One region of the Jeongeupia sacculi genome, then DNA from elsewhere that is predicted to be linked to it. Evidence: predicted binding sites of a transcription regulator. Region 1 holds the regulator's gene; each other region holds the start of a gene.
What was found. The regulator FNR, encoded in region 1, switches genes on or off when oxygen is low (the NO sensors DNR and NnrR bind a similar motif). The targets are predictions, from matches to a motif close to TTGATNNNNATCAA.
Positions count from the first base shown of each region.

Region 2: the regulator FNR is predicted to act here: its motif matches at 918-931, upstream of JLC71_RS08090 (GbsR/MarR family transcriptional regulator).
Region 3: the regulator FNR is predicted to act here: its motif matches at 1,312-1,325, upstream of JLC71_RS16055 (FeoA family protein).

Region 1 covers NZ_AP024094.1:1,310,225-1,312,491, forward strand. The annotation lists gene hemN (oxygen-independent coproporphyrinogen III oxidase) at 1-886, opposite strand, end outside; gene fnr (fumarate/nitrate reduction transcriptional regulator Fnr) at 1,042-1,785, shown strand; gene JLC71_RS06095 (hypothetical protein) at 1,792-2,267, shown strand, end outside.
Region 2 covers NZ_AP024094.1:1,709,646-1,711,912, reverse strand. The annotation lists gene JLC71_RS08095 (lytic polysaccharide monooxygenase) at 1-836, shown strand, start outside; gene JLC71_RS08090 (GbsR/MarR family transcriptional regulator) at 980-1,537, shown strand; gene cydP (cytochrome oxidase putative small subunit CydP) at 1,534-1,755, shown strand; gene JLC71_RS08080 (cytochrome ubiquinol oxidase subunit I) at 1,739-2,267, shown strand, end outside.
Region 3 covers NZ_AP024094.1:3,325,712-3,327,978, forward strand. The annotation lists gene JLC71_RS16050 (cation:proton antiporter) at 1-1,211, opposite strand, end outside; gene JLC71_RS16055 (FeoA family protein) at 1,393-1,665, shown strand; gene feoB (ferrous iron transport protein B) at 1,662-2,267, shown strand, end outside.

The DNA.
Region 1 (2,267 bases):
GCGCAAAGTGATCCATACCGATGTAAAGGTAGCCGGCCGCCAGCAACTGCTCGATGCTCGCCTGCAGGATATCGAGCTTGACCTCGGCCGAAGGCAGATCATGGTCGTTGATCCGCCGTTGCGGCATGAATCGCGTCGGCATATGCGCGTAATTGTAGAGTGCAATACGCTCCGGCCGGATATCGATCACCCGCGCCAAGGTGTCATGCACACGAGTCGGCGTTTGCAGCGGCAGCCCGTAGATCAGGTCAAGATTGATCGAACGAAACCCGGATGCCCTCGCGGCATCGATGACCGCCCGGGTTTCTGCCTCGCTCTGCACCCGGTTTACTGCCTGCTGCACAGCGGGATCGAAATCCTGCACCCCGACACTCATCCGGTTCAGTCCCAGCCTTGCAAGCAACTGCACCGTCTGAACCGATACCTTGCGCGGATCGATTTCGATCGAGAACTCGCCCTGCGGCTCAAGTTCGAAACGAGCACGTATCGCCGTCATCAACCGTTCGAACTGCACATCCGAGAGGAAAGTCGGCGTGCCGCCGCCAAAATGCAATTGTTTGACGCGGGGCTTGTACGGCAGCACCGCACACTGCAGATCCATTTCTTGCTCAAGATAATCCAGATAGCGTTCGGCGCGGCTGCGATCCTTGGTAATGATCTTGTTACAGGCGCAGTAGTAGCAAATGGTGTCGCAGAACGGAATGTGAAAATACAGCGACAAGGGATGGGTGAGCGTTCCCGGTTGCAACTGCGCCAGTCGACCAAGATAATTCCCGGGCGCCATTGCGCCGAAACGGTCTGCAGTCGGGTACGATGTGTATCGCGGCCCCTTGCCGTCGTGCCGCTGGATCAGCGCACGGTCAAATTCGATTTGTTGATGTGTCATTGTGGGCGCCTGGTGGTATTTTGCTCGGTTGTGCTCTAACGCAAGCTTGCCGATAATCAACGTATGCAATCTTGATGGCGATCAATACCCAATTATCCGGCTAACGGTAATCGGTCAGCCCGCCGTCATTGCCCACCTACCAGCTGAGCGCCGCCATGCAACAAGCCCTTCAGTCTCGCGATATCACCTTCAAACAACTGCGCCAAGCCTGCTCGAACTGCAGCTTGCGCGAACTCTGCCTGCCCAATGAGTTGAGCGCTGAGGAAATGAAGCAAGTCGACGAACTGATCGGCCAGGGCAAGCCGATCAAGCGCGGCGAAGCGCTATACCGGGCCGGCGAACCTTTTCGTGCGCTGTACGCGGTTCGCGTCGGCTTCTTCAAGACCAGCGTGGTATCTGAAGATGGCCGTGAACAGGTCACCGGCTTTCACATGAGCGGCGAGCTGATGGGCATGGATGCCATCAGCGCCGATCATTACACCTGCGACGCCGTCGCCCTGGAAGACAGCGAAGTGTGCGAACTTCCCTTCGAAGAGATGGAAGCGCTGTCACGCAAGGTTCCGGTGCTGCAGCGCCATTTCTATCGGGTGATGAGTCGGGAAATCGTCCGCGATCACGGCGTCATGCTCTTGCTGGGCAATATGAAAGCCGAAGAACGCATCGCGGCCTTCCTGCTGAATCTGTCGCAACGGTTCCAGGTACGCGGGTATTCGTCGATGAGTTTTCACCTGCGCATGACGCGTGAGGAAATCGGCAGCTACCTTGGCCTAAAACTTGAAACAGTCAGCCGCACGCTGTCCAAGTTCCAGGATCAAGGCCTGATCAAGGTACAAAACCGGCTGATCGAATTGCACGACGTTGATGGGCTCAAACTGCTCGTCAACAACTGCCAAAGCTGATTGCCGGTGGCGCCTTCCATTCTGGTTCTGGCGCCGCCAACGCTGATCGACCTGCTCCGGGCCCGTACTGAAGAACGTTTCGCGGGCGGGATCAGCTGGTTTTCGCTCGCTGCGCCACCCGCATCCGCAGACCTGCACGCCGCCGGCGTGATCGTGCTGATCAACGTCAACCTCGATGATTTTTCACAATGGCGGTGCCGCCTTGGCGAACATGTGCCACTCGTGGATATGGTCGCGCATGGTGACCCGCAACAGGCACGGCAGCATGGCTGGATGATCGGCGCCGGCGGCCCGAGCGGTGCGGTTCAAGCGGCTACGCGACTACTTGATGCGCTATCACCATCAAGGCCTCGCGCCTGGCTGCATCTTGGCAATGCCAGTGCAGGGGCCTTTATCGCTGCCCTGTTGCAGCGATGGCAGCATCAATCGCTCGCCATTCTCGGCTGGCTCGGCGGCACGAGCAGTGCGCAATGGGCCTACGA
Region 2 (2,267 bases), 400 kb from region 1:
TGAAGTGGGGCGATCTGGAGAAGTTCTGCGAACTGGGTAACACCGCTGCAGATAGCACCAAGCGCTATCACCTGACTTGCCCGCTGCCCAAGAACAAGACCGGCGCGCATATCATCTACAACACGTGGCAGCGTTCCGATAGCGCCGAAGCTTTCTACTCGTGCTCCGACGTGCGTTTCTCGGCCGTCGCATCCAACTACAAGGAACTGGGGCAGATTCGCGCCTCGCAAGATCTTGCTTCGGACACCAAGGTCACATTGCGGCTGTTTGATGCCAATGGCGGGGATCTTGAGTCCATCAGCGCGGTCATGAGCTGGGACAGCGTCACTGGTGCGGAAATGTTCCGCGCGGCTAACTGGCCGTACTATCTGGCGAAGGCGATCAACAGTGCGTCGCGTTACATCGTGGCCGGGATTCTTAACAGCGGCGGTGCTGTGGTGCCGGAGACGAACGCGACGACCAACCGCATCTACTCGCGTGACGGCAAGTCGTATACCTATGCGATTGATGTCGCCGGCGCAGTAGTGCCGACTCCTGTGCCGACGCCGACGCCGACGCCGACGCCGACGCCGACGCCGACGCCGACGCCGGCTCCTACCCCAGCGCCAACCCCAGCGCCGACTCCGGTTCCAACGCCAGCGCCGACCCCAGCTCCGACGCCAACCCCATCGTCGAACTGCGCTGCAGCCTGGAGTGCTGGTACGACCTACGCAAACCCGGGCAGCGCAGTCAGCTACCTCGGCCACAACTACAAGAACAAGTGGTGGACGGTCGGAGATGATCCGACCAAGTCCGGTCAGTGGGGCGTGTGGCAGAATCTCGGCACCTGCAAATAAGTCTTCGCCGAAGCTGTACGCAAGCCCTCCCGTGTGGGGGGCTTTTTTCATTTGACCAGGCGTCTTGGAGCAGTTTTGAATTTGTCTTAAATCAAATTTGTTTTATAATTTCAGGAAATACTGAAAATACAGGAATCACTGGAATGATGTCGCCGCTCACCGAGCGTTTCGTGTTGCATTTTGGCGAGATGGGTAGCCGCTGGGGGGTGAACCGCACCGTCGGGCAGATCTATGCCTTGCTGTTTCTTTCGGTCAAACCACTGAATGCCGACGAAATCGGCGAAGAGCTGGGATTTTCGCGTTCCAACGTCAGCATGGGCTTGAAGGAGCTGCAGGCTTGGCATCTGGTGCGGCTGCTGCATCAGCCGGGAGATCGGCGCGAGTACTTTGAAACGCCCAAGGATGTCTGGGAGATTTTCAGAACCTTGGCCGAAGAGAAGCGGCGCCGCGAAATTGAACCTACCTTATCGTTATTGCGTAGTGCTTTGCTCGAAACCGCGCAGGACGATGCCGAGCGCCATGCCCAAGCGCGCATGCGCGAGATGCACGCGCTGATCGAGATGACCACTGGCTGGTTCGACGAGGTGCAGCGCCTTTCGCCCGATACCTTGCGCAAGCTGATGCTGCTGGGAGCCAGAGTGACCAAGCTGCTGGAAATGGCTGACCGCCTTCGTCTGGGTGGCGGCAAGGAGGCGCCATGAAACGCCGCACCGGTTTACCCCTGTGGCTGGAAATCACCGTGATTCTGCTGATCAAGTGCCTATTGTTATATGGCGCCTGGAAGCTGTGGTTTGCCGAGCCGATGGCCAAAAACATGACCGTTCCCGATCGTGCGATCAACCAGCAGTTGCTGGGTGGATCGACCACGATGCCCGCCAATTTACCCTCTTCTGGAGATACCGATGTTACCCGTCGCTGATGTGGTGGAGCTGTCACGGCTGCAGTTTGGCCTGACTGCCATGTTCCACTTTCTGTTTGTGCCACTCACGCTGGGGCTATCGTGGATTCTGGTGATCTGCGAATCGGTGTACGTGATGACCGGGCAACAGGTCTACAAGGACATGACCCGGTTCTGGGGCAAGCTGTTCGGCATCAACTTTGCCATGGGCGTGACCACCGGGATCACGCTCGAATTCCAGTTCGGCACCAACTGGGCCTATTACTCGCATTACGTCGGCGACATCTTCGGTGTGCCGCTGGCGATCGAAGGCTTGATGGCTTTCTTCCTTGAATCGACCTTTGTCGGTCTGTTCTTCTTCGGTTGGGACAGGCTTTCAAAAGGCAAGCATCTGCTGGTGACCTTTCTCGTCGCCCTCGGCTCCAATCTGTCGGCGCTGTGGATTCTGATCGCCAATGGCTGGATGCAAAATCCGGTTGGCGCGGAGTTCAACCCCGTGACCATGCGCATGGAACTGGCGAGCCTGACCGAGG
Region 3 (2,267 bases), 1.4 Mb from region 1:
GCTTTCATCGGGCTGTCTTTTGCTTCGATCAGCGAGAGCCATGGCGATGTCATGACCGTGGTCACGATCGCCATCAGCAACATCGCCGAAAAATATGGCTCGGCAATCAGCCCGAGCTGGCGTCCCAGATTGAGCACGACCAGTTCCATCATGCCGCGGGTGTTCATCAGGACGCCCAGCGTCAGCGCCTCGCGCCGCGGCATTCGTGTCAGCGCGCCGGCCAACAGGCAACCGCCGACCTTGCCGATCACCGCCACCAGCGTCATCAACGCGGCCAGCCACCACAGCCCGCCTGCCAGCAGCGGGCCGAGGTCGGTCGAAAGCCCGATCGCGGCAAAGAAGCACGGCAGCAGCCAGCGGCACGCCGGGCTCAGCCATTGTTGCAATTTAACAACGATGCGCGGATCGCGCGGCAGCAGCAGACCGACGGCAAAGGCGCCGAGCAGCGCGTGCAAGCCCAGCCAGGCGCTCGCCGCGGCCGATGCGGCGACGTAGAGCGCGAGTTCGAGCGCGGCGCGGCGGCTGCGTCCTTCAGCCAGCGCACGGCCGATGACGCCAAGGCGTTGCCGCACCGGCCCGGCCAAGGCAAGCACGTAGCCGACGGCGACGCCGAGCTGCAGCAGGCCGAGCGGATCGTGTTGCGGCATCCACGCGAGCACCAGGGCGGCGAGCAGCGCCCAGCTCAGCGCATCGGTCAGCACCGCGCACGCCAGTGCCTGCGCGCCGATCGCCGTATCGCCCAGCCCGCGCTCGGCAACGATGCGCGCCAGCACCGGCAGCGCGGTCATGCCGCTGGCGAGCGCGATAAAGGCCAGCGGCATGGCCGGCAGCGGCGCACCGAGTCGCTGCGAGGCATACCACGCCGCCAGCGCGCCGAGCGCCATCGGCAGCGCGAGGCCGAGCTTGGTCGCCAGCAGCACGGCGCGTGGACGCTGGCGCACGCTGCCCAGGTCGAACTCGGCACCGAGCAGGAACAGAAACAGCACCGCGCCGAGATCGCCGGCCTTGGCGATCGGCTTGATCGTCTCGGCGGTGAAAACAAGTTCGCCCAGACTGGGGAACCAGCCGGTCAGCAGCGTCGGGCCGAACAGCAGGCCGGCACCGATTTCGCCGATGACCGCGGGCTGGCCGCAGCGGCGCGCAAGGGCGCCGCCGACGCGGGTGGCGAGCAGCACCAGGATCAGGGCGGCGAACAGGGAAATCAGGGGCATGGCGTGAACACACAAGGGAGTGGCGGCGATTCTATGCGATTTGCCGGCGATCGCCGCGCCGCGCGTGATGGGCACAGGGTAAAAAGTGACGTAGTGAATGTTGACTGTAATCAACTAACTTGCAGGGCCGGAGCGGATAATTCGGAATCATTCTCTTTTCTATTGAAGATCGAGGCTTGCCATGACCCTCACTCTCTCGCAGTTACTGCCGCAGAATCCGGCCCGCGTGAACGTGGTCGGTACCACCGCCGAACTGACCCACCGCCTCGCCGCGCTCGGCTTGCGTCCCGGACGCGAGGTCGAAGTGATCCGTCGTGGCTGGTTGGGTGGCCCGCTGCAGCTGAAGGTCGGCGGTACCGAATTCATGCTGCGCCGCGCCGAAGCGGCCTTGATCGAGGTGAGCGAGTTGCACGTTGTGGCTGCGGTGCAGCCAAGCACCGAGCTTGCAGCATGAAGCGCGTCGCTCTGGTCGGGATGCCCAATACCGGCAAATCCACGCTGTTCAACCGCATCACCGGCGGCAATGCCCGCGTTGCCAACTGGCCGGGGCTGACGGTCGAGCTGGCCAGCCATCGGGTGCTGTTGGGCGGCAATATGGTGCAGTTGGTCGATTTGCCGGGGATTTACGACCTGACCGGTGGCGCCGAGGATGAACAGGTCGCGCAGCGTTTCCTCGCCGACACCGAGCTCGACGCGGTGCTGCTGGTGCTGAACGCCACCCAGCTCGACCGGCAACTGGCCTTGGCGCTGCAACTGAAATCGGTCGGCGCGAAGCTGATCGTCGCGCTGAACATGGCCGACGAGGCCAAGCGCGGCGGTTTCGATATCGATACCGACGCGCTGGCCGAGGTGCTCGGCAGTCCGGTACTGAAAATCAGTGCCAAATACGGTCACGGCATCGACGGTCTCAAGGCGCTGCTTGCCTCTAGCCTCAAGGGCGAGGTGTCCCGGCTCGATTTCGCCCGCCTCAGGCCGGCCGATGCCAGCCGCGACGCCGAAGCCGCGCTGTACGAGCGTGCGGTGCACCGGCCGCCGACCCTGCCGCCGGGGCCGACG